DNA from 3 places in the Carnimonas bestiolae genome. Region 1 is predicted to be linked to each of the others. Evidence: predicted binding sites of a transcription regulator. Region 1 holds the regulator's gene; each other region holds the start of a gene.
What was found. Region 1 encodes PhoB, which activates phosphate uptake and scavenging genes when phosphate is short. Its sites were predicted from a motif close to TGTCATANNNNTGTCANA; they were not measured.
Positions count from the first base shown of each region.

Region 1 (10,481 bases):
CTATCGGGACCTTGTATCGCGGCTCTCGGTCACTATCATGATTCTTTTTGGACAATAATAGTGGCAGGTATCCTTGTGTCGGTAATTTTATATTTTAAGTATAAAAACATCGTCAAAAAATTGAGCGTATCACCCTATCCCAAGCATTCCTTTACCTCACGACTCAAGGATTATTGCCGAAATGTTTCGTGGGTATTGCTGTCATTTTCTCTAGCTATTCTTTCATTGATAAACTTTTTTTGCATTAGAAAAATGGTCTCTGATGGATATGACGATGTAGCAGGAATATGTGTATTTTTACTATTTCTGATAATGGAAATCTATTTTTTACTCATCCTAGCATACAAAGTTCTAAGTTGCTTTAGGCAACGCTTCTCTTGAAAAGAACACTCAGCGGATAGTGGTATCTGCTTATTTCCCCTCTCTTGGTATAAGCCGGTGAGATATAGTGATATGTACCGATTTGATGATAGCGCACAGATACTTTTAGCTATTTTGATGAAGGGCTCTATTGCTGTGGATATAACATCCTAATGGCCTAGAAACCATTTCGAAAAACGAAAAAGGTCTTCGACCATGTTGTTCTACAAGCAAATATCACGCATGGAAGGTAGCCGGTTCCGTACCATGGAAAACGGCGATGTGGTTTTTTGCGCGCATTTTTATAGGGGAACGGAGTATCTGGTTACCCCCGAACAGGTGAGCTACTTCACGACATTGAAGATGACGTGTTGGTGCTTGATGATTCCAGGATTTGTATTGGGAGGCATCGCAGGCCGGAATTACGCCACTTATCCTTGGATGCTTATATTATTTGGTATTGCACTGGTAATAGGCATGATGTGGTATGCTAAGCGATATAACGCCATGGTTAAAACGCTGACGCCTTCGCCCTATCCAGAATTGACGCTATTACAGCGCATCACGCGACGAATCGACCATATACCGGGAAGCTTGCTCGCGATATGTGCGGTTGGTTCGTTGCTCACCTCCGCGCTTTTCTTTTTTATTATAACTCACAGAGCATCAAGCGAAGCTACGTCTACCGCGGGCGTGTGGGTGTTATTTCTTTATTGTGTGTTGATGACGATTTTTGGCTTTTCGCTACTAGCTTATAAATCACGCAGTTGGTTGAGAAAGCGTCGTGAAACATCTTGATGCGCGACCCTTTAATTCGCCGCTGGTTGGGCGAAGAAGCCAACCAATACGCCGTGGTGTGAGCGATATCGCAAGTTGCCCGCCGCCCTACCACAGGCAATCTTCGCACTGTTCGAACCTTAACAGCGTGTTCCCCAGCACTACGGCAGGCACTTCTGCCGCGAGAGAGGAAATGCGTTCGAACGCCACGTCGTTGCGCTGCCATCCTTGGATGGCGGCTTCAAGATCAGTGGTTTCCAGTGAGATGGCAACCACTCTGGGCGGTGAGGCCGCTATGCTGCCAAGGCTGGGAAGCCTTGCACTCGCTTGAGCAGGGCTAACCAGCCAGATATCTGCCTTGTCGGTGGCAATGTGATAGCCGCCATCCACGGCGCTAATGCGATCTTCGCCGTGGATGATGCGAAAAAAGTGGATATCGCGCTCCAACTCATCGCTGACGTACCACAGTGCCGAGACTCGATAAACGCCATTAGGATGTTCAGGAAAATAACCGTTGGGGCGCAATAGCTCGGGATGAAGCTGCTGACACAAGAATTGGGTAAGAAAAGGCTGCGCGGGGTCATGGAGGAAATCGAGAATAACGCCTGAGTCGAACAGCTCGCCATTGTCGTTACGTGCCTGCCACTCGAAGGTAATCGGCGACCACGGAGCGAACCCCTGTGCTTCGATCAGAGCATGGTCATGCTCCATATCCTTACTATGCAGCGCGACCATCGCAACGCCGCCGCCCATTCTGTTGCGTGCCTCAATCAAGCGGGCGAAGCGAAAACCGTTGGCATCGCCGAAGCCAGCCAATGCCGGACGCGTAATGGCGATCAGCTCGATGAACGTATCGCCGAAGAGAATCAGCTCATTTTCGGTACCCCAAGGATGCACATAATGAATGCCTCCCAGAAATCCCAGAGCATTGGCCTGCGTTCGTGCTGATGCTAAATCGGATACAGCTACTACCGGATGATCCACGCCAAAACTCATTGCTGGTCCTCGTCGTTGTGCTCAGCGCTGGCCCATTCCCGCTAATGGACAGAGGGCGGCGCAAGATCTACAGCGGCAATTCATGTTAAAGCGTCGCTATTCAGTGCTATCAGCCTTCACCGTTTGCAGCGATTCGAATCCCTCGAACTCGGGTGGCCCCAGATAAATGGCTTCGCGGTTCACCTTCCCAGCATTCGCGTGCGCAGCACGGAACGCATCCGAACGCGTCCAGCCAATAAAGTCATCGTGAGAACGCCAGATCGTATGCGATGCATACAGTACGTGATCGTCACGCTCTGGGCCGCGCAGCAGATTAAACTCCACAAAACCGGGCAACGTCTGCAAATGCGTTTCGCGCTCCAGCCAGATTTTTTCGAACGCATCGGTGGATTCGGGACGTACCTTGAAACGATTCATCGCGATATACATGTGGATAACGCTCCTGAGCGCAGATTCGTTGGAGTGTGGATAACAAATACCAGAAAATTCACTCACTTATCCAGTAAAGCGAATAAATTCGGTGACGCCAATCGTGACTATCAGGAAACGCCGCCAATACGCGGAGGGATATTCAGGAGGGAAAGTAACGCAGCACTACCGGGGTAGGCAGAGGATCGGCGCTCGGAAGGGAGAAGACAGCACGCTGATGGTGAAGCCTGAAATGCGAGCGCCGACTGAAAGATGCCTTACTTCACAGCATCTTTAAGGCCTTTACCAGCCTTGAAGCTAACGTTTTTGCTGGCAGGAATCTTCAGTTCAGCGCCAGTCTGTGGGTTCTTGCCGGTACGTGCCGCACGCTCGCGTACGGTGAAAGAGCCAAAGCCAACCAGGCTGACGTCTTCACCTTTGGAAACGCTGGAAGTGATTTCGTCGAGGATGACGTTCAGGACCTGACCTGCCTTTTCTTTGGAAAGATCTGCTTTTTCTGCAATGGCAGCGGCGAGTTCTGGTTTACGCATAGTTATCTCCTGGGTATGCCTTGAATGGCATGTTTGCCGGCTGGACCGGACATTTTTATAAGGACCGACGTGTTCCCATCAATCCTCGGCCAGATACTTCAGGCCCGATTGAATACGCAACGGCAACTTTACCACCTATTTGCGTATCCGGTTTTTCGATTACCTAATGGCAAATTGCCGCAGCCCGCACGACAACCCGCATAAAGGCGGCAATGTCATGCTAGCAACACTCATCGCGTATGCCTAGGGCTATTGGTAGTAGGGCTGTACTTTCATAAGCGGGCAAACCACTTATTGATGAGGGCCCAATTTTACCTTAAGCACATTATTGCCAACTAATCGTCTAAATAAAGCGTAAACCAAGCGGCAATCACGTCGTGCGACCCCGCAATCTTTGAAACGCAGAACCGCGCCCAATAGGGGAGCTGGCTACACGCCGCTACCCATTCAGAGAGTATGGTGCTGCCACCTTATCACGGCGCCGGTGGGGCCTGAGATAACGTGGCGATGCCCGCTGAACGAAGCCAAACGAACGCCGGCCAGCGTCTGCACGGCCGCGGGTGGCGATGGTACACTGCCGGTCTACTTGTTATCCGTTGAGCCGTCATGACTGCTAACTCTGCACCTTGGCAACGTATCTGCCACCGTCTTCCCGACTTCATGCGCCTGATGCGCCTGGATCGCCCGATCGGCACCTGGCTGCTGATGTGGCCCACCATGAGCGCCTTATGGCTGGCTTCAGACGGACTGCCGCCGCTGTCGCTGCTGCTTATTTTTATTGCGGGTGTTTACTGCATGCGCGCGGCGGGCTGTGTCATCAACGACTTCGCCGATCGCAAGCTCGACGGGCACGTCAAACGCACCAAAGAACGCCCTCTGGCGACCGGGCGAATTGCCTCGTGGGAGGCACTGCTACTGTTTTTGGGCCTGGTCGTAGTGGCTTTCGTGCTGGTGTGCTTTACCAACGCCTCCACGGTGCTGCTGTCGTTCGTTGCGGTGGCGCTGGCGGCCTGTTACCCCTTCATGAAGCGCTATACTCATCTGCCGCAAGTAGTGCTAGGCGCCGCCTACAGTTGGGGCATTCCGATGGCGTTTATGGCCGTTAATCAGACCATACCCACTGCCGCCTGGTGGCTGTTCATCGCCAACGTGGTATGGACGCTGATGTACGACACCGAATACGCCATGGTCGATCGCGACGACGATCTCAACGTCGGTATCAAATCTACTGCCATCCTATTTGGCCGCATGGACCTGGCCGTTTTGGCACTACTGAAAGTGATTGTGCTGGTGCTGCTGGCTGGGCTGGGCGTGCACTTCATGCTGGGAGCGTTCTTCTGGCTGGCGCTACTGGGCATACTGGCGCTGTTTGTTTACCAGCAATACCTGACCCGCCAACGCGAACGAGATGATTGCTTCAAGGCGTTTCTCAATAACCATTGGGTGGGCGTGCTGCTATTCAGCGGCGTAGTGCTGGCACTGTGGCCCGTGTAGCGAGTTGTATAAACACGCCAACCGCGCTGTGCGAACGAAGTGAAAAACTCCCGCGGGGCTGTCACCATTCTGTCACTACTTTGCGTTTGAATTGTCATGCAAACGCCACAAAGCGGCATTTGCTTATCAATAGCGAACTCCACGAATCCGCTACCTCATGGTGATGAGATTAAGCTGACATGACTCAAACCGTATTGATCGTAGATGACGAACCTTCCATTCGCGATATGATTGCTATTTCCTTGGAGATGGCCGACTTTCGCGTTCTTGAGGCGGAAAACGCGCAGAAGGCGCTGGCGCTGGCCGTTGATGAGCGTCCCGACCTGATTCTGCTCGATTGGATGATGCCGGGCACCAGTGGTGTAGAACTTGCGCGTCGTTTGAAGCGCGAGGAAACCACCAAGGAAATCCCCATCATTTTGCTGACCGCCAAAAGCGAAGAAGACAACAAGGTGCAGGGGCTGGAGGCAGGCGCCGACGATTACATCACCAAGCCCTTCTCGCCTCGTGAACTGATTGCTCGCATGCGTGCGGTACTGCGCCGCGCCACGCCGGCCAGCCAGAGCATCCTCGAAGTTGACGGGCTGTCAGTTAACATCGACAGCAAACGCGTAAGCATCGACGGCGAGCCAATCGATATGGGCCCGACCGAGTACCGACTGCTGGCGTTCTTTATTTCCCATCAGGAACGCGCCTATTCGCGCGCACAGTTGCTCGACCAGGTATGGGGCGCTTCTGTTTACGTTGAAGAACGCACCGTTGATGTTCACATTCGTCGCTTGCGTAAAGCACTCGGTGAAAAACACGACTACCTTATTCAGACCGTTCGCGGCACCGGGTATCGATTCTCACACCAGCGCTCTCGCGCAGTATGAGGCACGCCTGAGAGGCCGCACGCTAAACCACTCACTGCCCAACGCAGTACGCTGTATAACCGCTGAGGGCCAAATGAGAGATGGCAGTGCATCGCTGGATTCGTGAACTACTGATTCTGCTACTCACAACGCTATTGGGCATCGCTGTCGCTAGCCTGTGGCATCAGTGGCTGGCAGGCGTTGCCGTTGCGCTGGCGATCTACCTTGCGTACAGCCTGCTGCAACTGTGGCGACTCGATCGCTGGGCAAAGCACCCTGATCGCGCGCTACCGCCCCATGCGCCCGCTCAGTGGGGCGCCGTATTCGATCACCTTTACCGCTATCAGCGCAAACAGCGCCGACGCCAGGAGCAACTGCGCCAGGTGATTGGTCGCTTCGACCGGCTGTCGGAAGCACTGAGCGACGGTATGGTGGTGATTACTCAGCGCGACACGCTGGATAACTGGAACGCCGCCGCTGGCCGCTTGCTCGGTTTCAAATACCCTCACGACCGCAGCCAGCATGTGACTAACCTGCTGCGCCACCCACTGTTTGTCGAATACTTTGCCACCGGCAACTTCGACGACCCCTTAGTGATCAAATCCCCCACTGACGAATCGCGCTGGTTGCAATTCCAGATCATCACCTACGGCAACAATGAGCGTTTGATGGTGGTCCGCGATATCACGCGCTTGCAGCGTTTGCAGGAGATGCGACGCGACTTTGTCGCCAATGTGTCGCACGAACTGCGCACCCCGCTAACGGTGTTCACCGGTTATCTCGAGCCCTTGGCCGCGCACGCCGACACGCTACTGCCACCGCGCATGTCGAAGGGTGTCGAGCAAATGCAGCAGCAGGCCAACAGAATGCGGCATTTGATTGACGACTTGCTAATGCTGTCGCGCCTTGAGAACGAGCAAACGCTCTCGCCACTAACGCCGGTTAACGTTACCAGCCTGATGCAGCGCGCCTACGAAGATGGCGTCGCGCTGTCACAGGGCCGTCAGCATCTTACCCTCACGCTCGACAGCGACAAGCAGTTACTGGGTGATGAAGAGCAACTCAGAAGCGCTGTAACGAATCTGGTCAGTAACGCCGTGCGCTATGCGGGAGATAACCGCAACATTACGCTGAGCTGGAATGAAACAGCTGCCGGGGAAGGACGCCTGAGCATTGCAGATGACGGCGAGGGCATTGATAGCCACCACCTTGCACGCTTGACCGAGCGCTTTTACCGCGTCGATAAAGGCCGCTCAAGCGCTACCGGAGGCACTGGCCTGGGCCTGGCGATCGTCAAGCACGTGATGCTGCGCCACCAGGGTGAACTCGATATAGAATCGACCCTCGGCAGGGGCTCATGCTTCACGCTGAGCTTCCCAGCACAGCGCTTGCATCAAGATGACTCAGTGTTGCGAGAGCAGTAGCGCAGCCTGCCGCGGGCTACGATATTTGCTGACCAGCGCAAACAGAATCGCAGCGGTTTCAGCATCGTAAGTGCCATCGTAGCGAGTGGGCCTGAAATGCATCTGGAAACTGGCCAATACGCGTTTGGTTGACTGGTCAAAATCACCGCTTGCGGTAATGTCGTAGCCGTAGCTGGCCAATGCACGCTGCAACTGCGCGACCGTTGGCAGTCGTGCGTTAAAGCGCTGGCGGTAGTAAGCCACCGTGCTCGCCTCAGGCCACGCGCCTATGCCTGCCTGCGCCAACCGCTGCCACGGGAAGAACGGACCCGGATCGAGCTTGCGCCCCGGTGCGATATCAGAGTGCCCCACCACGTGGGTCGGATCGATGTGGTAGCGCGTCACAATATCCTTGGCCAGCGCGGTTACCAGCGCCACCTGCGACATCGAGAAAGGTGAAAACACCATTCCATCCCGCGTTTGCTTGAAGCCCATGTTGACGATTTCGATACCAATAGAGGTGTCGTTCAGCCCCTTCTTGCCATCCCAACTACTGCGCCCCGCATGCCAGGCGCGCTTCGATTCGTCCGCCAATTGCATCACCACCGGCTGGCCCTGATAACGCCCTGGCTGCTCTAGCACTAAATAATGCACGCCCACCGTGTTGCCTTTGAGCGCATCAATGGAGCGTTGATCGTTTTCAGCAGTGTAGTGAATGACCAGCGTTTGAATTCGCTCGTTGGCCCCTTGAGTATGCAGCGAGTGATCGACACGGTAGCCGTTACGACGCTCCAACTGGCGTCCTTCGCTTGCCGAATAGATCTTGCTGGCGTGACGATCCTGTACCACCGGCACATCGCTGGTCAGCGCCTTGGCAGCCGTTGCGTTTACCGCCGCTGCTGGCTGAGCGGCTTCGGGGCGCGGCTTGTTACCGGCACAGCCTGCGATTAGCGCTACCACCGCGAGGATGCCTGAAAGGCGAATAACCGACTGCTTTATCATGAGTGTTTCCAGATGAAGTGCTGCATACAGCAAAACGTTGGGCATCCCCCAACAAAAGGCGACAACTTAATCATTCAAGTTGCTAATGGTGATGCTCTACCGCCTTGCCAGGCAAGGTCTCGTTAAGCAAACGATAATGATCACGCCACAAAATAACGCCCGCCGCCACTGCGCCCGGCATCACGAACAGGTTAACCACAGGAATCCAGATCAGTACGCTAACGGCACCGCCAAACGACAGCGTGCGAAAGCGCTTCGCCTGCAATAGCTCACGCATGCGAGCGACGCTAACGCCATGAGCATCCATGGTGTAGTCGAGATACTCGGCTGCCAGGCTCCAGGCCGAAAACACCAGCCATAAAAACGGCGTAATCACGTTAATGCCCGGCACAAATCCCAATATCAGCAGCACCAGCATGCGCGGCACCACATGACGCAGCTTTTGCAGTTCGCGTATCACGCCATCCAGCGACTGCCGCCACAGGCTGCGTGAATCCTCGGCGGGCGGCTCGCCCAAATGGCGCTCGACGGCTTCTACCAGAAAGCCATAGAACGGCGACGCGAGTAAGTTCACCATCACGGTGAAGGTATAGAGCGCCGGCACAATCAGCGCCAACACAAACAGCGGCAGCAATAGAAAATCGAGCCACTGCAGCCAACTTGGCACCGCGTTCATCCAATGCTCAAGCCAACCAGAGAACAGCGTGGCCAGCAGCGCAATCATGCCCGCGTACAGCAGCAAAATAATGATCACTGGAACAATGACATAGCGACGCAGGCCCGGCTTCAGTACCAGCCGGATACCCTCGCCCAGCGAAGAAAAACCATCGAGCATACCAGCGCAGCCCTTAACGGTAACAAGAGGAAGTGATTGGCGTTGTCTGGCACCGCAGCCGCTGTGGCGCACATGAATCCAATACGCTATCGCCACGCGAGCGACCGCCTTCGATGCGTCGCACAGGCCGAAAAACCTGCGCCAATGTGCGGTTAGGCAAGGCCAAGAGGTAAGGATTATCTCGCGACTGTACAGACACAACAATAGTCGAATCGTGATCCGAGCATGCCGTCGCACACGTTAACCGCTTATCACGAAAAAAGCGCCACGAGGGCGCTTTTGACTGATAACGTATTAAAGGCAGTATCACTTAACTAGTCAGAGCGACGCGACGCCGCTTAATCACCCGCGCGTGAAGGAATAAGAACTAACGAATATCGTCGAGATCCTTTTCTTCCAGATCGCGCAGGTGGGTGTGGCGCAAATCCAGCCCCTTCACCAGATAAATAACCGATTCGGCAAGGTTATCCGCGTGATCGCCAATACGCTCCAGCGCTCGCAGCACCCACATCACGTCGATAACGCTGGTAATGGAAGAAGAATCTTCCATCATGAAGGTAGCCAGTGCGCGAAGCGCGCTCTTGTAGTCGCTATCGACGTCCTGATCGGCGCGCCGCACTTCCAGCGCCAGACCGGTATCGAAGCGGGCAAACGCGGTCAGCGAATCGCGTACCATGCGTTTTACCTGCGCACCGATACGGCGAATTTCGACCAGTCCACGGTCGCTTTCTGTCTGCCCCATCAGCGCCTGCGCATGGCGCGCAATCTTGTCGGCTTCATCACCGATACGCTCAAGGTCAGACGCGGCCCTGATCACCGCAATCACCAGCCGCAGATCAGACGCTGCCGGCTGACGCCGCGCAATAATCTCGGTCGATTCGTCATCGATTTGCAGCTGCATTTCGTTGACGTCGTGATCCTGCTTGCTTACTTGCTCGGCCAGCGCACCGTCGCGATTTTGCAGCGCATCAAGCGCATCGCCCAGCTGCCGCTCGACCAGACCACCCATTGCCATTAAATGGGTCTTAAGCCCTTCCAGCTCTTGATTGAACTGACGGGAGATATGCTGACTGTGTTGCCCGCTCAATGTATCCATGGGCTGCTCTCAAAGACGGTTATGCGATATGCGGAAGACGACCATGCTACTCGCATTGTTTCACCCGCGTGTGACGAGCATATGACGGAAAATCCATCACTGCATCACCCCCTTGGCTACAAGGCCTCCAGCTTAGCGAAGCCCAGCACCAGCCATTTGTCGCCATGCTCCTCGAAGCTGACCTGCACGCGTGCACGATCGCCCTGCCCTTCGCCGTTGACCACCACGCCCTCGCCAAACATTGGATGGCGAACGCGCTGCCCTAACGACAGGGTTTGGCCGCTGCCTTCGGTATCGGTTTGCTGCGAGAGGCCGGTGCGCGGACGCGGTGCCGGATAATTGGTAGAGCCGCCGCTAAAGCTCCCGCCATAGCCGCCGCCATACCCGGAACGATCGGCCATGGGCCGCGATACCTGACCGCGCAGCCGTACTTCTTCGATCAGTTGCGTTGGCAATTCACGAATAAAACGCGACGGACGCTGGTAGGTCTCTTTGCCGTGCAGGCGACGCATCTCGGCGTAAGTCAGGTACAGCTTCTCCATCGCGCGGGTGATGCCCACGTAACAGAGGCGGCGCTCTTCCTCGAGACGGCCCGGCTCTTCTACCGACATTTTGTGGGGGAACAGCCCCTCCTCGACACCGGCAATAAACACCAGCGGGAACTCGAGCCCCTTGGCCGAATGCAGCGTCATCATCTGCACTGCG
Region 1 covers NZ_JBPCZK010000002.1:114,294-124,774, forward strand. The annotation lists gene R84865_RS03925 (hypothetical protein) at 577-1,158, shown strand; gene R84865_RS03930 (VOC family protein) at 1,246-2,133, opposite strand; gene hmuQ (heme-degrading protein HmuQ) at 2,230-2,562, opposite strand; partial or broken gene R84865_RS03940 (HU family DNA-binding protein) at 2,820-3,119, opposite strand; gene ubiA (4-hydroxybenzoate octaprenyltransferase) at 3,699-4,586, shown strand; gene phoB (phosphate regulon transcriptional regulator PhoB) at 4,766-5,461, shown strand; gene phoR (phosphate regulon sensor histidine kinase PhoR) at 5,542-6,864, shown strand; gene R84865_RS03960 (N-acetylmuramoyl-L-alanine amidase) at 6,844-7,845, opposite strand; gene cysZ (sulfate transporter CysZ) at 7,928-8,776, opposite strand; gene phoU (phosphate signaling complex protein PhoU) at 9,048-9,776, opposite strand; gene uvrD (DNA helicase II) at 9,893-10,481, opposite strand, start outside.

Region 2 (10,481 bases), on a different contig from region 1:
GGCGACCGGATTACCGATTCGATGCGCCGTGCGATGGATGAGACCGAGCGACGTCGCGCCAAGCAGATTGCCTTCAACGAAGAACACGGCATTGTGCCCAAAACGGTGCATAAAAGCGTTGCCGATATCATGGAGGGCGCCCGCGCGCATGGTACCCGTAGAGGCAAGAAACGCGCTGATAGCGGTAGCGATAGCGCCGAACAGCAGCCGCTTGAAGCAATGTCGCGGCAGCAGCTTGAGCGCGAGCGCAGTCGGATAGAAGACGCCATGCGCAAGGCTGCCCAGCAGCTGGAGTTCGAACGGGCGGCCCAGCTACGCGATCGCCTGCATCAGCTTAACGAGCGCATGCTCGCGGAAGGCGTGGCTCCCTGATGCCGGAAGGACCCGAAATTCGGCGCGTCGCTGATCGTCTCGACAAGGTGCTGGCGGATCGCCCGTTGGAGAGCGTGTGGTGTGCGTTCGAGAGTATTCAAAAGCGCGCCGCGCATCTTCAGGCACATCGTATTCTGCGCGTGGAAAGCCGCGGTAAGGCGCTACTCACGCACTTTGACGAAGGTTCGGTGATCTACAGCCATAACCAGCTTTACGGGGTATGGCGCGTGGTGTCCCACGGCAGCGAACTTGCTGGCAAGCGTTCACCGCGCCTGCTGCTGTCGACTCAGCGCCACGATGCGTGGTTGCTCAGTGCTTCGGATATCGAACTGCTCGATGAGCGAGAGCTTTCGCAGCATCGCTTCATTGCCGCGCTTGGTCCGGATCCGTTAGCCGCGGATACCGATACCGAGCAATTGCTCGCGCACATTACCCAGCCGCGTTTTGCCTCGCGTCAACTCGGTCCGCTGCTACTGGAGCAGCGTTTCGTCGCGGGCATTGGCAACTACCTACGCTCCGAAATACTGTTCTTCGCTGGGTTGCTACCTGACCATCGGATCAAGGCGCTTTCGCCGTATCAGCAGCGTTACTTGGCAGACACCATCCTGACCATTTGCCGACGCGCCTATCATCATGCTGGCGTGACCAATGCGCAGGCGTGGCGTGCTCCAATGATCGCTGCCGGCCAGCCGCGACGTCGCTGGCGTCATGCGGTGTTCAATCGTGCCGGAGAACCTTGCCACGCCTGCGGTACGCTTATTCAGCGATGCAACATTGCCACGCGGCGACTCTATTATTGCCCGAGCTGCCAAGCCTGATCGACACTGAACGGTAGAGTGTGCTGTAGCGGCGCTGGATAATTTTCCTTAGAAGATACCGCCGCAGCGGCTGAACGCTGCGAGTAAGGCGTCGCCTTATTCGCGCTCAGTGGCCCTCATCCTGATTGCTCACTTGCCTTGGCATAGCGTCTATGCGCGCGCAGCGCCAGGGGCTGGCAGCAACAATCGCCATGCCGTCCAGCGAATCAGGATGATTCCAGCCAGCAGCTCGGTTATCCTCTAGGCATATTTGTTCGGCTGCTGTCAGTGCAGCACGATTTACAGCGGCTGGAAGTGCATGACGGCAATTATCGGCGGGTTATTCATCCTAGTGGTGCATGTTCTGGGCTTTGCCTCGGCCATGCGCGCACTTATGTCGAGCCGCACCTCGCAGGGGGCCATCGCGTGGATTATCTCGCTGATTACCTTCCCCTATGTGGCGCTTCCGGCATTCTGGATTCTTGGACGGCCGCGCTTTTACGGTTATGTCAGTGCGCGTGAAGAGCGTGAGAACGAATTGCGCGATGCTCTGGAAGGTGTGGCAGAGCGCTTTACGCCATTTCTACCTCATCTGCATACTCATAACGGCCGTGTAAGGGCGGTAGAGCGGTTGGCAATGATGCCGCTGACCAGCGGCAATCAGGTTGAGCTATTAATCGACGGCACCTCCGCCTTCGACAGCATGTTTCAGGGCATGGTAGATGCCGAGGAATATGTGCTGATCCAGTTCTTCATTATTCGCCACGACCGCCTCGGGCGAGCATTGCAGCAGCAAATGAAAGCCTGCGCGGCACGTGGCGTGCGCGTCTGCTTTATCTACGATGAAATCGGCAGCCATCAAATGCCAGAGCGCTTTTTCACCGAGCTGCGCTCGGCGGGCGTCGAAGTCACCCCGTTTGGCTCATCGCGGGGCTGGCGGCATCGCTTTCAGGTTAACTTCCGCAATCATCGTAAGCTGATGGTGGTGGATGGTCGTCAAGGCTGGGTGGGCGGTCTTAACGTTGGCGATGAATATCTGGGAGAAAAGCGCAGTGTCGGAGCGTGGCGCGACACCCATATGTCGCTGATTGGACCTTCGGTGCTGGGGCTTCAGGCGGCCTTCTGGGAAGACTGGTATTGGGCCACCGGCGATGTTCTAGCGCTTGAATGGCAGCCGCAGCAGGCACCTCAAGACGATCAGCACGTGATTATCGTTCCCTCTGGACCGGCAGATCGTATCGATACCGCCAGCCTATTGGTGCAGAACGCCATCCATACCGCCAAGCGCCGTATCTGGATCACCAGCCCCTATTTCGTGCCAGACCAAAGCGTTCAGGATGCACTTAAGCTGGCGGCGCTGCGTGGGGTGGAAGTGCGCATCATGATTCCCGAGCGCCCCGATCATTTGCTGGTCTACCTGTCCGCGTTTTCGTTCCTCGGCGAGATGATTCGCGCGGGTGTAGGAATTTATCGCTACCAACCAGGATTCTTGCATCAGAAGGTGATGCTGATTGACGACCACACCGCAGCGGTGGGCACGGTAAACCTCGATAACCGCTCGTTCCGGCTAAACTTCGAGATTACCGGCTATGTGATCGATCATCGCTTTGCTGCCGAAGTAGAAGCGATGCTTAGCAACGACTTTGCCAATAGCCGCTGCGTCGATATCAGTGAAATTACCGATCGTCCGATCTGGCGTAAATTAATGTCGCGAGCGGCCTATTTGCTGGCACCGATACAGTAGCAAAGGCAGCGGCAAGGGAAGTCACACAGTGTGGCCGGTTGTCTTTAAGTCCCGTTTGCGCTTATCACGGATGCCGTGCTTCTGGGCCAGCCAGCACAGCGCATCCGCCGGTCACACAACCGTTCGCGCGAAACGGGCAGGGCTTCATTCGATGTCTACTAGCAAGGCATTTGGCCTAAATACCCATCGCAAACGGTACCGATCTGTCCTTAATACGCTTATTGTTAGCAGCGACAGTATTTTTTGGAAGCAGCGGTGAGCGAGTGAATAAATGAATTTGGAAACCAAGTGGCTGGAAGATTTAGTAGCGCTCGCTGCTGCGCGTAGTTTTTCCGCAGCCGCGCGCAAGCGCTATGTCACTCAGCCCGCGTTCAGCCGCCGCATTCGTTCGCTGGAACAGGCGGTAGGGGCGCAACTGGTCGATCGCTCGACCACGCCGGTTAGCCTGACCGCTGAAGGCCAGCTGTTCTTGATTACGGCGCGAAATTTGGTCGGGCAGCTCAATGAGTGCATTCATCACCTGCGCGGCCTTGAGAGCGCCAATGAAAAGCTCGACGTGGCGGCTGCGCACTCGTTGGCACTCGCTTTCTATCCCAAGTGGATTTCGCGCTTGCAGAAGGGCGTAGGGGAATTACCTACTCGGCTACTGGCAATGAACGTGGGTGATGCGATTCGCCTGCTGCGCGAAGGCAACTGCGATCTGATGCTGGCGTATTACGATCCTGACGCCAATATGCAGCTCGACAGCGAGGTTTTTCCCTCGTTCTCGATCGGGCATGCGCGAATGATTCCGGTTTCGGTGCCAAACGAAGAAGGCGCGCCGCTTTACCGGCTCGACAGCGACAGCGGCGATGTGCCTTATCTCGCCTACACCAGCGATGCGCTGCTGGGGCGAAGCGTGAACACCATGCTCAAGAATAACCCTGTGCGCCGCCGACTCCGCACCGTTTACGAAACGGCGATGGCGGAAGGGCTAAAGGCAATGGCGGTGCAGGGCAGCGGCGTAGCGTGGATTCCCGATTTCAGCGCCCGCGACGACATGCAGGCAGGGCGTCTAGTGCGCGCGGGCGACGGTCAGTGGGATATCCCGTTGGAAGTGCGGCTTTATCGCTGCTCACTGGTACACAAGCCTGGCGTAGAGCAGCTGTGGCGTCGCTTGCAGAAACTGCCGAGGGATATGCTGAAGGCCTGATGCGTTGCCTCTGCATCAAAAAGCCGTGATACCCATCGCTGGGCGTCACGGCTTTTTTGGGCGTATCGCTATATTGCGACGCTAGTTATCGTACTAGCACGCTTTCCATCCAATCAACGGCCGCACGCCCATCGACATCAACGCAGACATCCACCAGTCCGCCTTGCTGCCAACGTTGGTCGGGAGTTTCACGATCTTCGGCAGCAAAGATGGTTTGACCTTCGGCGGGGCCCTCGGTCACCACGCTCAAATAGCCGCGTTGGGTGGTAAATAGCTCTGGGTGGCGCAACCAGGTTACGGCCACGCTATCGTGAGGGCAGCAGCCATCGAGCTGAATGGCATTGCGATAAAACTCGGCGTAGAAGTCGTAGCTGCGCTGCAATACCGGGCCAAGCTCGCCCTGTTTAGCGGCAATGCGCTGCATCCGCTCGGGTTCGATCACGGTGTTAAGGGTGACATCGAGCCCCACCATCGTTAGCGACCAGCCCGCCGTTAGCACGCGCGCCGCCGCGTGGGGGTCCGAGAATATGTTCGCTTCGGCTACCGGAGTAACGTTGCCGCCTTTGGCTATCGAGCCGCCCATCACCACCACGCGTTTTACGCGATCCTTCACGCTCGGGTCCAACTGCAGGGCAGTCGCCAGATTACCCAGTGGGCCCACCGCTACCAGGGTAATTTCACCGGGGCGTTTGCGGGTTTCTTCGATAATGAATTCAGCAGCGGTGGTATCAACGGCATGGCCAGTAACGCTAGGCAACTGCTGATTGCCCAAACCATCGGCCCCATGAATCCAGTCGGGCACCGGGAACGGCTTCTTCACCAGCGGTGCAGCAGCGCCTTGCGCCACTGGAATCGTCTGCCCGGCCAGCTCGGTTAGCAGTAGCGCATTGCGGGTTGCGGTCTCGACATGCACATTACCGAAGGTGGTGGTTAGACCGACCACCTCGATGTCGGGATCAGCCATGATAATGGCGATTGCTTGCGCGTCATCGACGCCAGGGTCGGTATCAAAAATAATCGGAATGGACATTAAAGCTCCCATAGAAACATGCTTCATGGGCGAAGCAGTTAGAATCTCGTTGGCGAATCTAGCCTTGCCAGTGACGTGGTGCTGCCGAATGCGCTAGCCGTGCTGCTCAAGGAAGCGATCCACTTTATCGTACGTTGGAATGCTGCTCGAAGCGCCGGACGCCTGCACACATAGCGCCGATGCTGCGCGCGCGCGCGTTAGTGCCTCCGCTGCGCCAAGCCCCGCAACCCGTGCCGCCAGATAGTAGCCGACAAAGGTATCGCCAGCGGCAGTTGTGTCCTGTGCATCTACGCTGAAGACCGATTGTTCAATGCGGTCGTCGCGATGACCATAAAGGACGCCTTCGCTGCCTAGGGTAAGAATGATTTCAGGCTCAGGGAATTGCGCCATTAACGCGGTTAGCAAGGCATCACTGGCATCGGTGTTCGGGCGCGCGTTCAGAGCGTCGAGCAGCGCTACCGCCTCACCACGATTGACGCACAGCACGGCCAATCGGTTGAGTGGCAGGGTCGCAATCGCCTCGCTCATGGGCGCAGGGTTGAGCGCAATGCTGAGATTTTTATCCAGCGCCTTGTCGAGCAGGGCGGATAGATCACCGCACTCATTTTGCGCCAGCAGCCAGTCGCCGGGCTTGGCTGCGCTGAGCGCATCATCAATCACCTGCGACGGCACCGCGTGATTGGCACCGGCATACAGCACGATGCAATTTTCGGCGTTATTGTCGATCTGGATAACGGCGTGACCACTGGCAACATCATCCAGTTGCGCCAAATAGCTGGTATCGACACCGGACTCTGTTAGGAGCTCGCTAATCCAGCCATCGCCGCGCGCGATGGCACCTATATGGCTGACCTGTGCGCCGGCGCGAGCCAGCGCCAGGCTTTGGTTCGATCCCTTGCCGCCCAAGACCTGAGAATAGGAGAGGCTGGCAAGGGTTTCGCCCGGCGTTACCAGGTGGGGCACGCGATACACGTTGTCGATGTTGATCGAGCCGAAGTTGTAAATCATCTTGCGTCGTTCCGCTTCAGGAAATCTTCGCGAAGAGTACCACGGTGGCGGTCATCTTCGGTACGCTCCCAAACGATTAGTTAAGCCGTGAAGGTAGTAAAGGTCAGAACAACGAGGAGATAGGTGGCACGCATAGTGGACATTCGCGGGCCATTAGCAATGCTTCACACAAATAAAACCGCCCGCTGCGTAGGCAGTCGGGCGGTTGATATGGCGGATAGCGTTTTTTAGCGCGACATCCAGCCCCGTCGAATAAGCACCGCAAACAGGCGGCGGTGAAAGCCGCGCAAAAGCCGGTAAAGCGGCCTGATATAAAGACGCTTGGTAAGATGAGCGACGCTCGCCCCAAACAGCGCGACTAGCGCACCGCCGATCATATCGATGGGGAAGTGCACGCCCAGATAAATGCGTGACCAGCCGACTGCCAGCGCAATGGCGAACATGATCGCCCCCATGGCGCGCGTTTCGCGGGCCATTAGCAGGCTGAGCGCGACTGTCATGGCAATGGTCATGTGGTCGCTTGGGAAGGAAGCATCTGCAGAGTGATGCAGGAAGGTGTGGCCAACCGGCATTACGAACGGCCGCGGATGGAACCACAGCAGACCAATAACCCCGTTGATGGCAAGCGCCACTCCACATGCGATCAGTGCTGCCAGCATCAGGCGGTGTCTGGCTTCGTCGCGGCGCAGCCAGCCGATCACCAGCACCACTGGCACCAGAAAGATGGCGTATACCGCTAATACGTTGGCAAGGCCAAGCAGCCAGTGTGGACTTTGCGGCGTCGCGTTAATAAGAGAAAAGAGGTAAAGGTTGAGCGCTTCCATTCACGGCCTGTCGTTTGTCACATCAAGGGTGATGTTTAAGAGACACCAAAAGTGATCAGTTTACTTCATTGATGCCATTAAAATTGTCATTGTTGAGTAACAATAGACGCATTTATTGCATCGCGCACTGATCACTTTGGCAGGCCGAGCAGCGTTACAGACTTAGCATCATCGAGGCGATGGAGAAGTAAATCAGCACGCCACAGCAGTCGCACAGCGTAGCCACTAGCGGCGCACTGGCGGTAGCGGGGTCGACCTTGAGGCGATCCAGCAGGAACGGCAGCGACATGCCCAACAGGCTACCGCACACCACGATCACCACCATGCTAATGGCGACTACTTCCGAAACGCCGAAGCCACCGCGAAACGCACTGATCGGTGAGATGGCGATCGCCATGGTGATACCCAGCAGCGCCGATACCAGCACTTCGCGACCCAGCAAGCGCGTCCAGTCACGAATGTTAACTTCGCCGGTGCCAAGCCCGCGCACCATCAGCGTTGCTGCCTGAGAGCCAGCGTTACCGCCACTGCCTATCAATAGCGGCAGGAAGAATACCAACGCTACGTGTGCAGAGATGGTGTCTTCGAAGTGCGCGATGCCGGCCCCTGAAAAGAGGTTGCCGAACACCAGCAGTACCAGCCAGAACACGCGGCTTTTATAGAGGTGGAAGAGGCTGGAGCGACCGATACCGCGTACCAGCGAGCCAACACTCCCCGACTTGTGGAAGTCGTCGGTGGTTTCCCGCTCTACCACGTCCATCGCGTCATCGTAAGTCACAATGCCCACCAGCACTCGCTCGGGGTTAACCACCGGCAACGCCAGCAAATCGTAGCGGGAAATCGCCTTGGCAACTTCTTCCTGCGGAGTTTCAACCTCCACCGAGATGACATCGGAAATCATCACCGACTCTAGCGTCGCCTGAGGGTCGGCCAGAATCAGCTGCCGCAACGACATGGTGCCGGTTAAGCGCAGCGCGTCATCGAGGAAGTAAATCTGATAGATGGTTTCTGCGTCCGGCGCCGTCTGACGTACCTTGGAAAGGGCTTCCGATACCGTTAGGTGCTGCGATACTGCCACGTAATCGGTGGTCATCATCGCGCCCGCGGTGCCTTCGTCATAGCTGGCGAGATGGCGAATTTCGGCACGTTCGCTGCTGGCCACACGACGCAGGATGGTTTCGCGACGTGCCGGCGGGAAGAAGTTCAGTACGTCAGCGATATCGTCGGGCTCCATCTGCACGAACAGTTGGGCTAGTTTAGCGTCGTCCAACTCACTGGCGATGTCGCGCTGATAGCCTTCGGGCAGGTACGAAAATACCTTGCCGCGACGCTCAAGCGGTAGCCTTTCGAGAACGCGTAGCGCGGTGTCGTCATCCTCATGAGAAATGACCTCCGCAATATCAGCGCTGCGTGCTTCGCTGAACAAGGCATCAAGACGCGCGTCGTCGCCATGCTCGATGGCGTCGCGTACGTCAGGGAGGAGTTCTTTGAAGTTCATGGTGAGTGTTCTCCTGCGCGCTGCCACTGCGCACAGGCACTCGATTGCGGGAGGGCAGGATCGTTTCGATCAACCCACTCGCAGTGCGGAGTGGCTACGGCGTGGTAGCGATATGTCTGGGGGAGCAGCAAATGACCGCGAAGTCGGGGCTACGCCTATGAGGGTCCATTGAGAAAAGTCTCTTGTTTCGCCCGTAGAGAAGGCGGTCGAACATTAGTCGTATAGACCTTTTACGTCAACACAATTATGCAGCGGCGCATTTATCTCTAAAACAGCTGGAAATCCCTTATGGGAAGCCCAATCGCTACAGTTACGCCGCTGTTTTCCCCCATGGGCTTACCGTTAATACCCGATCAATTTAAGTGGTGATTAATGTTTTCGGCGGTCAGTTCGATCACGCGCTGACGCGCTTCCAGCGTTCCCCAGGCGATATGGGGGGTGACCAGCAGATTCAGGTTTTCACTGAGTGCGTCCAGCAGCGGATGACCACCATGAGGCGGCTCTTCCGGCAGCACGTCGACGGCTAGTCCCCCCAGTTGGCCGCTGCGCAACGCTTCAAGCGCATCGACTTCATTGATAACGCCGCCGCGCGCGCAGTTGACGAGCAGGGCACCTGGTTTCAGCAGCGGCAGGTTGTCAGCATTAATCAGCCCTTTGGTAGCTTCGGTTAACGGGCAGTGCAGGCTCAGCACATCGGTGTTGGGCAAGACCTCATGTAACGATGGCCTTGAATCATTGCTGTTGCCCGGGCGCGCCGCAAACACTACCTGCATGCCAAAGGCCTCGGCCAATCTCGCCACGGCGCGGCCAAGCTCGCCACTGCCGACAATCGTCAGTTGCTTGCCCGCCAGTTGCGTCATGGGGTGGAGGAACGCCGAAATGGTCGTGCTGCGCTGCCATGCGCCGTCGGTCATGTCGCGGTCTACCTGTTTAAGGCGATTGGCAAGCGCAATAATCAATCCGAAGGTGTGCTGCGAAATGCTTGGCGTGCCGTAAGCGGTAACATTTTTGACCGCTACTCCTGCCGTCTCTGCGGCCTGCATGTCAATGTTGTTGGTGCCCGTTGCCAATACACAAATCAGCGACAGTTTATTGGCGTCGTTGATGGCCTCGGCGCTGATCACCACCTTGTTAGTGATGATGATCTCGGCATCGGCGATGCGCTCTTTCACTTGGTCTGGCGAGGTCGCGGGCCATTGGCTCAGCTCTATGCCACACGCTTTCAATGGTTCCAGGCTGATGCCTTCGCCCATGGTATCGAGATCCAGAATCACCGCTCTCATTACTGCTTCCCTCTGTTTAGGCTTGCCCGTCACTGGTCGCAACACGCTATAATGCACGGCTTGAACGATGCAACTGCTTTCGCCACCTGCCTTGCCATGCCAGGGCATCTGCGGGGTAAAGGTGCGCCCGGCGCCGCGTGAGTGGTCAGGCTAACCCTTCATGCGCCGAACCAGTGCACATTGCGACGTGCCGGCCAGGCTACTGCGTCTGACACGGGCAAGGGGTAGAATCTCGACTGATCGCCCTTATATAAGTGCTCGGCGTGCGAGGCGCAGTGATGTCCCCCGCACACGCGTGGAATCGCCGGATGGCTGAACGACGCGATCGTTAATCAGTGTTCAGGTACAAGATCATGCCTATTTATGAATATGAATGCCGCGATTGCGGTCATCATGTAGAAAAACTGCAGCGCATGAACGCTGCTCCGCTAAGTGAATGCCCCGAGTGCCACCATTCTGCACTGCAGCGCATGGTGTCGGCGCCCGGTTTCCGCCTTGCCGGTAGTGGCTGGTACGAGACCGACTTCAAAACCTCGGGCAAGCACAATCTGGCCAGCGACAGCGGGGCGCCCGCGACTGGCAAGAGTAACGACTAGCTTATACACAGCGCCGGTGCTGGTGGCCGGCGCTAATCTGATTCAAATGGCGTCTTGCACACCAAGCGGGACAGGTCGCGAAGCAGCGACACGTTCAACGCTTAGCGCAAGCCGCTTCGCAGGAAGCAGCCACTCCT
Region 2 covers NZ_JBPCZK010000001.1:84,954-95,434, forward strand. The annotation lists gene uvrB (excinuclease ABC subunit UvrB) at 1-372, shown strand, start outside; gene nei (endonuclease VIII) at 372-1,190, shown strand; gene cls (cardiolipin synthase) at 1,489-2,913, shown strand; gene R84865_RS00460 (LysR substrate-binding domain-containing protein) at 3,185-4,105, shown strand; gene R84865_RS00465 (nucleoside hydrolase) at 4,191-5,135, opposite strand; gene R84865_RS00470 (ribokinase) at 5,229-6,143, opposite strand; gene R84865_RS00475 (phosphatase PAP2 family protein) at 6,371-6,967, opposite strand; gene mgtE (magnesium transporter) at 7,122-8,465, opposite strand; gene R84865_RS00485 (D-2-hydroxyacid dehydrogenase) at 8,819-9,748, opposite strand; gene R84865_RS00490 (FmdB family zinc ribbon protein) at 10,102-10,344, shown strand.
Region 2: the regulator PhoB is predicted to act here: its motif matches at 7,052-7,069, upstream of R84865_RS00475 (phosphatase PAP2 family protein).

Region 3 (10,481 bases), on a different contig from region 1:
AATACGATCAATGCGCCGCTGCTGCTGGCGAGTGAGTTTGCGTCCGCTCATGCGTCCTCTGGCTAAAATGGTGGCTTGCTTGACCTGCCATTCTACAGGTTTACTCTTGTGCGGTTATCCTGATTTGGTGGAGAAGTGTTAATGCCGCACGCAGCAGAAGGAATCAACCCGGCCGACGATCGGCTTGGGTGGATTGATTTGGAAATGACCGGTCTCGATCCTAGCGTTAATCGCATTATCGAGGTGGCCACCATCGTGACCGATGGCAACCTCAATGTGATTGCCGAGGGGCCGGTGATCGCGGTGCATCAGGACGATCAACTGCTGGATGCGATGGATGAATGGAACACCCGTACCCATGGCGAGTCAGGGCTGATTGAGCGCGTGCGCAATAGCCGCGTGGATACCGCCGAGGCTGAGCGTCTGACCATTGAATTTCTGAGCCAGCACATCGGGCCAGGAAAATCGCCGCTGTGCGGTAACAGCGTGCATCAGGATCGCCGCTTTATGCAGAGCGAAATGCCGCAGCTGGCTGAGTTCTTCCACTACCGCAATCTCGATGTCTCAACGCTGAAAGAGTTGGCGAAACGCTGGAAGCCTGGCATTCTCGAGGGCTTCAAGAAGCGCGCGACGCATCAGGCGCTCGACGATATTCGCGAATCCATCGAGGAATTGCGCTACTACCGCGAGCATTTGCTGGCGCTCTAGTCGGTAGCGCATTCGAGCGGCATCCCTGCCTCTAGGCATTCGGTGGCGATTCAGCCAATGCAAGTCGCGTGTCAGGTATCGCTGCGCCGCTGCTGCGAAAGCGTGCTTACCTGTCGCGCCGGTTATCCCAATCGCCGCCGTTCAGCTTCGACTCGCTGAAGCCCAACGTGACGCGGGTGTTGCCGCGGTCAAGGTGAACGTGGCCAGCGGTGTAATGGCCTGAGGCACCGTGGCTGCCGGTCATGTAGCCGGCCTCAAGGCCGCCGTGCACATCGACACCGCGCTGCTTGGGCGGTTGCGAGATCAGCTCAGGATTGTTGTCGTTAAGCGCTGTGGGGTGTTCCGAGTGGCTGCCGTACTTGTGCGCCTCGGCCGCAAAGTCAGGGCCGGGTACGCTCAAGTCGATTGGCGCCGCAACGCATGCCAGAGGCAGCGCGAGCAGCGTCAGCAGTGCCCACCGGTGCATCGTCACGGCGCTATCAATGCCTCCCGAAGTGCTTCCCAACTGGCCTGGTCCGGGGCGCAAATCAAGCCGCCCGCCAGGTTGTCGAGGCGGTATGGCGAGCCGTCAAAGTGCGCTGAGTAGCCGCCTGCTTCCTGATGAATCAGCCAGCCAGCGGCGTGATCCCACGGCATTAGCTTGCGATAGAACGAGGCGTGGCGGTAGCCCTCCGCCAGCAGCCGGTATTCGTGAGCGGCACATAGCAGCATCGACACCGCGCTAAAGCGCCCCAGACGCGCGTTCACCTGACTCTTCAGCGGCTCGTCGAGGTGTCCGGTCGAGATCAGCATTTCGGTGTCTTCGAGCGCGACCGGCTTCGCCACCTGCAGCGGGTGGCGGCTGCCATCGGGCCACTGTGCCCAGGCTCCCTGGCCTTTCACCGCGCAATAGCGCCGCTCCGTTACCGGGTCGTAGATGATGCCCGCCGCAACTTCCCCTGCTTCGATGACCGCCACCATAATGCCGAACAGCGGTGTCGCTGAGGCATAGTTACGGGTACCGTCAATCGGATCGATCACGAACGCCAGCTTCGCGTGCATTAGCGTGTCCAGCGATGCCTGCCCCTGCGCTACGGCTTCTTCACCAATCACCATAGCGTTGTCGAAGGTGGTCAGCAGCGCATCGCTGATGAAACGCTCAGCGGCTTCGTCGGCATCGGTTACCAGATCGATGGCACTGGTTTTGGCACGAATCTCCGCCGCCGACAGCTTGCCGAAAGAGGGCATCACGATCGCACGCCCCGCCTGTTCGAGAATATCAGCAACTTCGCTTAACTGCTCTTCACTAAACGCCATGTCACCCTCGCAAAAAACTGTGGCTGATAGTTGTCACCAGCTTACCACGAGGATTGCGTGGAGTTGGTGCTGCTGGAAAAAGCGTTAACGCGCACTTCTCAGGGTGCGGTCTTCGTTTACTTTTCAGCACCACGACGGCTGTGTGTTGCGCCCGTCGGGGCTTATCCCTTGGGTCAACGGTGCATGCAGAATCCGAGGGGGCTAGCGTCTAACGAATAGCGCCCCGCACCTTCGTCTTGCTCTCCGCGCAGCATCGGGCCGCCGTGCTACCACTGCCGGTCGATGGGTAGGCGTTTGTCCAACGGTTCGCGCTGTCTTACCAACGCCGTGCGGCTTTTAGGTGTCAGCCTGTGGCTGCATTGGAGGTGCCCTGAGTGTCAGCGCTACAGCAGTCAGCGATCGCCATTTATCTGACTGTCACATTAGTGTTTTAAGTTACAAAAATAATAGAGCTAATGTAGGGCGGTGGAGATGTCGTTATACCCAAAGGAGTTGAGCTGGCTGGCGTTTAATGAGCGGGTACTGCAGGAAGCGGCAGATAGTCGGGTGCCCATCATTGAGCGAGTGCATTTTCTAGGTATTTTTTCCAACAACGCCGATGAGTTTTTCAGCGTGCGGGTGGCAGAGGTACGGCGCAAGGTGGCCGATGCGTGCAACAAGCAGCAACGGCGCGCCGCTGAGGCACTGTTTGCTGATATTCAGCAGAAGGTGGTAGAGCAGCAAACCCTGTTCGACAGCATCAATCTCGAGGTACGTCGGGAGCTTGCCAAAAAGCACATGATGCTAATCGAGGAAGAGCAGATTACCACCAAGGAGAAAGAGTGGCTGAAGCGCTTCTTTCACTTTGATATCAAGCGCTATCTAGTGCCGCTACTGATTAATGAATCGACGTCGATCACCGACATCGTTAATGAGGATTCCACCTACTTCTTTGTTGAGCTAATGCATCAGGGCCATGCCAGCTACGCGGCGGTAGAGTTACCCCGCGACCGTTTGCCTCGATTCATCAAGCTGCCGTTCAAGTATGAGAAGCGTAATAAGCGCATCGTGCTGCTCGACAGCGTGATTACGCTGTGTCTTGAGGAGCTGTTTGACGGCATTGTGCCCTTCGATACGGTGCGCGCCCATGAGTTCAAGCTAACGCGTGATGCTGAATATCGCTTGTCCCACGATATCGAGCATAGCGTACTCGAGCTGATGGAAGAGGGGATTCGTCAGCGTGAGCAGGCCGAAGCAGTACGCTTGGTGTACGACGGTGATATGCCGCAGTCGATGCTCGACTTTCTGGTAGACAACACCCAAATGGCGCCTAACGATTCGCTAGTGGCAGGCGGGCGCTACCGTAATACGCGTGATTTTGTCAGCTTCCCCAACTGGGGGCGAAAATCCTATCAGCATCCTCCGGTGCAGGCCCTCAATCATCCGGTATTCATGGCTCATCGCAACGTATTCGCAGCGATCGCGTCTCAGGACATTCTGCTTTATTACCCCTATCACCGCTTCGAGCAGCTGACCGAACTGGTGCGGCAGGCGGCCTACGATCCTGCGGTACGTTCGATCAATATTTGCCTGTATCGCGTTGCCAGTAATTCGCAGATCATCGAGTCGCTGGTGGATGCGGCGCGTAACGGCAAAAAAGTGACGGTAATGGTTGAGCTACAGGCGCGCTTCGATGAAGAAGCCAATATCGAATGGGCCAAGTTTCTGACCCAGGAAGGCGTGCGCGTCATTTTTGGCATTCAGGGGCTGAAAGTTCACGCCAAGCTGATTCTGATTACTCGCAAGGAAGACCAGGGAATCAAGCGCTATTGCCATATTGGCACGGGTAACTTCAACGAGAAGACGGCGCGTATCTACACCGATTTCAGTCTGTTTACTGCCGATGACGAAATCAACGCGGACGTTGAACGCGTGTTTCAGTATCTCGAGAAGCCCTATCAGGTGCCCACATTCACCCATTTGCTGGTCTCTCCAGTGTCTACCCGGACAGGCTTGATGGCGCTGATTGAGGGCGAGATCGAAGCGGCTGAGCGTGGCAAAAAGGCGGAAATTTTCCTCAAGATCAACAATCTGGTTGACGAAGGATTGATTCACGCGCTGGAGCGCGCCTCCCAAGCGGGCGTTAGCGTACGGGCGATTGTGCGCGGCATGTGCTGCCTGCGGCCGGGCGTGAAGGGCATCAGCGATAATATCGAGGTGCGCAGTATTGTGGATCGCTTCCTTGAGCACGCACGCGTGTTCTGCTTCCATAACCATGGCGATCCGCGTACCTATATTTCGTCGGCCGATTGGTATGGACGCAACCTCGATCAGCGTGTCGAAGTGAGCGCGCCGCTTAATTCGCCAGCGATTGCTGCGCAGGTCAAGGATATTCTCGAAATACAGTGGCGAGACAACACCAAAGCGCGCATTATCGACGCTTCTCAATCGAATACTTACCAGCCTCGCGGCAACCGTAAAAAAGTGCGCTCTCAGATGTTGATTTATGATTATTTGAAACAAGCTGGCGGTACAGCATGAGCAGCAACGTACTTCCCGAGCCGCCCCAGCCAGAGGCGGCTCCGGCGCAGTTTGCAGCACTGGATCTTGGCTCCAACAGTTTTCACCTGATTACTGCGCGCGTTATCGATCAGCATTTGCAGCCGCTGCTGCGCTTCAAGCAGCGCGTGCACCTGGCCAATGGCCTTGGCGAAGACGGCGAGCTTAGCGATGAAGCCATGCAGCGCGGGCTTGATGCGCTGCGTCTGTGCGCTCAGCGGCTGGCTGGTTTCCAGCCTGAGCAGGTGCGGGTGGTGGCGACACACGCCCTGCGTGAAGCGAGTAATCGCGCTGAATTTATCGCCCGCGCGGCCGAGTTTTTGCCCTTCGCCATCGAGACGATATCGGGCCGTGAAGAAGCCCGCCTGATCTATCAGGGCGTGGCGCAAACGACGCCCACCCACGAGCAGCGGCTGGTGATCGATATTGGCGGTGGTAGTACCGAAATGATTTCGGGTCATCGATTTGTCACCGATTTCCTGACATCGCGCAGCATGGGCAGCGTTTCTTTCACCGACCGCTTTTTTGACAGCGGCGAGATTACTGCCAAGGCGTTCGAAAAGGCCTGCATCGCCGCGTGTGGTGAGCTCAAGCCAGTAATCGCTGAACTCAAGAAATTCGACTTCGATGCGGTGTATGCAACATCGGGAACCGCCAAGGCGCTGGCGCACTGGGTGAGTCAGCGTGATGATCAGCCCGACGATCGCATCAGCCTGAAACAGCTCTATAAATGCCGCGACGAGCTGTTGGCGCTGGGCAAGATCGACAAGATATCGATCAGCGGCATGGACCCCGAGCGCGAGGTTATCATCACCGCGGGCACGGCCATTATGCTGAGCATTATGGAAGCGCTGGGCATCGAAACGCTGCAGATTCACGATGCAGCGCTGCGCGAAGGGGTGCTTTACGAGTTGGCCGGTAGCGTGATTGATCGCCACAACGTGCGGCAACGCACCGTTGATGGACTGGCGGCGCGCTATTGTATTGATCCTGATCAGGCGCGCCGCATCGAGCGTGCTGCGAAGCAGCAGTTCGATAAGGTGGCTGAGCCGTGGGAACTGTCGCAGGAGTGGTGTCGACGCATGCTGTGGGCGGCCCGCTTGCATGAGGTGGGACTGCAAATCAGCTCCAGCAGTATGCATCACCATTCGGCTTACATTCTTGCCAATGCCGATATGCCGGGCTTCGGTAAGGAGGAGCAGCTGCTGCTCGCCACGTTGGTGCGCTGCTGTCGGAAGAAGATCAGGCCCGATGTGATTCCCGAATTCTCGCTATATTCGCAGCAGGAAGTGTACCGCTTGATCGTGGTGCTGCGTTTGGCGGTACTCGACAACATCGATCGTCAGGATTCAGCACCGAGCTTTTTCATTAGCAGTAGTAGTGGCGATCAGCTCGAAGTGACCTTGACTGCGGCAGGGCGTATGGATCCGGTGCTGCTCGATCAGCTAAATGGTGAAGTGAAGCAGTACGCCAAGCTGGGCATCACGCTGAAGGTGCACAACGCATAGCGCCAAGCGGTCGGGATTCAGATAGGCGGGATTGAAAAAGGGCGGCCATCAGGCCGCCCTTTGTGTGTCTGGTGCCTATGCCCAGGCCGCTATTCCTCGCTAACGCGCAGCACGATCTTGCCAATGTGCTTGCTTGAATCCATCAGCTCATGGGCTTTGCGGGCATCGCTAAAATCGAAAATGGTATCGATCACGGGGCCGACTTCGCCTTCGTTAATCAGCGGCCACACTTTCTCGTTCAATTCGCGCGCAATCGCCGCTTTCTCATCAACGGTCCGTGAGCGCAGGGTCGAGCCGGTATGGGTGAGGCGTTTCAGCATCAAGCGGAACACCTCGACGTTGTCCGAGTTACCTTGCTGCGTGGCAATTTGCACGATACGGCCGTATTTGGCGGCGGCGCGATAATTTTGGGTGACGTAGTCGCCGCCAATCATGTCGAGAATCAGATCAACGCCGTGGCCGTCGGTAAGCTCCTTCACTTCCTTGGCGAAGTTCTGTTCGCGATAGTTGATGGCATCGGTAGCGCCCAATTCGAGGCAGGCTTCGGCTTTTTCCTGGCTGCCGACGGTGACGATAATCTGCTGTGCCTTGAATGCGCGCGCAAGCTGGATGGCGGTAGTGCCAATGCCGGAACTGCCGCCGTGAATCAGCACGCGATCATTAGCGCTTAGCTTGCCGTCCTGAAACAGGTTGGTCCACACCGTCATGAAGGTTTCGGGAATCGCCGCCGCCTGCACCAGCTCAAGGTGGTCAGGGGCGGGTAGGGCGTTGTGCTCGTGCACACAGCAATATTCCGCATAGCCGCCGCCCGCAATCAGCCCGCAGACGCGATCGCCTACCGTGAAGCGCTCAACACCGCTGCCGACGGCCACCACTTTCCCGGCCACCTCTAGCCCCGGAATATCAGAAGCGCCTTCCGGCGGTGGATAATTGCCCTGTCGCTGCATGACATCGGGGCGGTTAATGCCTGCTCCCACCACCTTTATCAGCACCTCTCCTTCGGCGGGCGTTGGCACCTTACGCTCGCCGAAGCTGATGACTTCGGGGCCTCCTGCGCCGTCGAATTCGATCACTCTCATCTGTTCAGGCAACGCGCCAGTCATGGTGTGTCCTCATCGTAAAAGCGGGTGGTGAATGCTCAGCATCGCGCCAATGCGTTTGCTGAGCGCATTGGCTACACGATAGCACCTGCGTTTTACTTATCGATAGTGCACGGTTGCCGCTTGGGGCTCTAAGGAATTGCTGTGACAGCCGCCCAAAGGATAGCGCTAGCGATGGCGTCCCCGTGCTTTATTGCTAGCGTGTGAGGCTGGGGAGGGCGCGGCAAGGCTGTTAAGATACGCTGCTATGTCAATGCGGAGCGGTGGGCCAACTGCGACGCGCAGCACCTGATCGGGCCTATCTGAATGCGAGAATGACAGTGATATCCATTGAGCAGTTGGCGGCATTACCGTTGCCTGATTTGCTGGCGAGTTATCGTCGCGGAGACCTCGATCCGGTGGCGGTCGTCGAGTGCTTTCTAGCGCAGGCGCAGCGCGTCAATCCCACTATCAATGCGCTTTATGAGATGCAGTGCGAGCAGGCGCTGGCAAAGGCCCGGGCGTCGCGCGCGCGCTGGCAAAAGCGGCAAAACGTTGGAGCGCTGGATGGTGTGCCCGTCACGCTCAAGGATTCGGTCAATGCTTGCGGCATGCATTGGTATCACGGCTCTAGCGCTCACGGAGACGGGCGACTGGCCAGCGAGGACGCGCCGCCGGTGGAGCGCTTGAACGCGGCCAATGCCATTGTGCTGGCGAAGTGCACCATGCCCGATTTCGGCATGAGCGCGTCTGGTGTCAGCTCGCGTCACGGTATCACCCGCAATCCCTGGAATACCGCTGCGAGCCCCGGTGGCTCGAGCTCGGGCGGTGCTGCCTCGCTGGCGGCGGGGGTAGGTGTCGCCTCGATCGGCTCCGATATTGCCGGATCAGTGCGCCTTCCGGCTGCTCAATGTGGACTTGCAGCGCTTAAGCCTACGCAAGGGCTGATGGCGCACACGCCAGCCTCGGACGTGCGTTCTGCCGGACTAATCAGTCGCCATGCCGCTGATCTCGAACCGCTGCTGCGCGCTGTGGCGGGAGTTCACCCCAAGGATCGCTTCTCGCTGCCGCTTGTCGAGCCTGATGCGAACACTCTTTCCCCTCGGGTCGCCGTTTATCAACGCTTTGGCTTCGGCCCTGAACCTGAATCTGCCGCCCGACATGCGGTTGAGCAGGCGGCGTTAGCGCTTGCCGAAATGGGGGCCTCGGTGGCGCAGCAGCCCGCGCCTTATCAGCAAGACATCTACGCGGCCATTGATGATACGTTCAAACTGCGCGCATGGCGGGAGTACGCCAGTTGCTCGCCAGCGCTTAGAAATGGCGTGCCGCAACCGCTCGTAGAGTGGTGTGCGCCAGCCGGCGGCTGGACGCTTGCCGACATGGCGGATATCGACACGCGGGTGCAGCGCGGTGTTGCTGCCACCAATGCGTTGTTCGACCACGCCGACTTTTTGCTGACTCCAGTAACGCCAGTTATTGGCTTCAGAGCTGAGCAGTTGGGGCCCGACCCCAAGATGCCGCTGCGGCACTGTAGCTTTACCGCCCCCTTCAATCAGTCAGGGCATCCCGCGGCGGTGGTTGCCGCTACCATGGGGCCACAGCGTCAACCAGTGGGGATACAGCTGGTCGCGCGGCGCTGTGATGATATCCGCTTGCTGCATTGGGCAGTTCGCCTGGAAGCTGCGCTGCGGCGCTTGGGCGAAACGAGCAGCTGGCCGCTCTCACCGTCGGCGGTTGCTGATACCACGGTCACTAACGCCCATGACGGCTGAACGTGAGGATCGCCTCAGCGCATTGGCGAGCCGCTGGTTGGGCGGTAAGCCAAGCCGCATGGCAACGCCTTTCGTGGCGCTTGCTTCACCCAGCTGGCGCGGCGTCGACGCCGAGATTATCCGCGCTGAGCGTGGCGAACAGGCGGTAATGATCAAGGCGTGGTTGCCTGACACGCGCTTCTATATCGATACCGACCATGCTAGTCGCGTCACCTGTGCAGCCGCGGAGCATCGCTTGGCGCCTGCAGTGCATGAGTACGCGGCCGAATATCCCGCATTGGTGATGGAAGCCTTGGGCGACGAGTGGCGCGTGGCGCGGCTTGAGGATGTTGACGAGTCGGGCACGCGCGAGGCCATCTTTGCCGCGTTCAAGTCGCTTGAGCGTTTGACCACCCGGCCGCACTGCCAGTGGGGCTGCGCCGCGGTCGATCATCAGCTAGGCGAGCTGTTACCGCAAGCCGCTAGCGCCGGTCGATTTCCCGCTACACAGCTCGCGCACTGGCGCGATTTTGTCGCGCGTGCGACGGCCGCCATCAGGGCCGTGGGAGTAGATCAGCGTTTGATACACGGCGATGCCAATCTGTCCAACTTGATGCTGCACGATAATGGCAGCGTACGCCTGCTGGATTTCGATATGGCGGGATTGGCCGATCCTTTCCAACAGCTAGGCTGCTGCTTAATGGAATATTGCGACAGCGAGGCCACCGCGCGCGAGGCCTTCGAGCAGTGGTGCGGCTACTTCGACGAACGTGAGTATCAGCGGGCGATGGTATACGCGATGCTCGATGACCTGCGCTGGGGGCTGATCGCACAGTGCCTGTCGGATCTGTCGCCGCGCCGTTATCAGGAGTTTGGCAAATACGCGAGTTGGCGTTTGTGGCGTTTCAGTAAGTGGCTTGAACACGACAGCGCGGCGCGGCTGCGTGCGATAGGAGCAGCGCGATGAGCGATGCAGCGCTGCGTCGGATACTGCCCGTGTGGGCGCGTGGGCCTGAATGGCAGTTGTCGCCCATTGCTGGGGGGCTGGTCAACGACAACTTCGTATTATCACGCGGCGACCAGCACTACTTCGTTAAGCGTTTTGGTGCTGGAACCGCGGCCTTTATTGATCGCCGCCAGTCGATAGCGGCTCAGCAGCAGGCCTGTCAGCTAGGCATCGCGCCGGCTGTCATCCATTTTGACGCTGAACAAGGCGTAGAAATCAGCGAGTTTCTCACTGATTATCGCACCGCTCGGTCGGCAGATTTCAGCGATCAGCGCTATTTGCACGCGGCGGTGTCGGCCTATCGTTGCCTGCATCAGGCGCCGCTGCTAGCGACCAGCAAGGATGTGTTTAGCATGACCGACGAGCACTTCGAGCACGGGCGTATGCTGGGCGCGCGGCAGCCGTCGTGGTTTGACTGGATGGTTGAGCAGTATCAGCGGGCGCGCGAGGCCTTCTTGGCATCGGGGCTTGATCTGGTGGCGTGTCACAACGATCCGATGCCGGGAAACTTCCTCTTCAAGGAAGATAACACCGGGGCCCCGTGCTCGCTCAAATTAGTGGATTTCGAATTTGCCTCGAACAACGAACGTGCGTA
Region 3 covers NZ_JBPCZK010000014.1:18,695-29,175, forward strand. The annotation lists gene rsgA (small ribosomal subunit biogenesis GTPase RsgA) at 1-51, opposite strand, end outside; gene orn (oligoribonuclease) at 142-708, shown strand; gene R84865_RS12795 (hypothetical protein) at 815-1,180, opposite strand; gene R84865_RS12800 (inositol monophosphatase family protein) at 1,177-2,004, opposite strand; gene ppk1 (polyphosphate kinase 1) at 2,476-4,524, shown strand; gene R84865_RS12810 (Ppx/GppA phosphatase family protein) at 4,521-6,050, shown strand; gene R84865_RS12815 (NAD(P)H-quinone oxidoreductase) at 6,140-7,153, opposite strand; gene R84865_RS12820 (amidase family protein) at 7,465-8,901, shown strand; gene R84865_RS12825 (phosphotransferase) at 8,891-9,847, shown strand; gene R84865_RS12830 (phosphotransferase) at 9,844-10,481, shown strand, end outside.
Region 3: the regulator PhoB is predicted to act here: its motif matches at 2,420-2,437, upstream of ppk1 (polyphosphate kinase 1).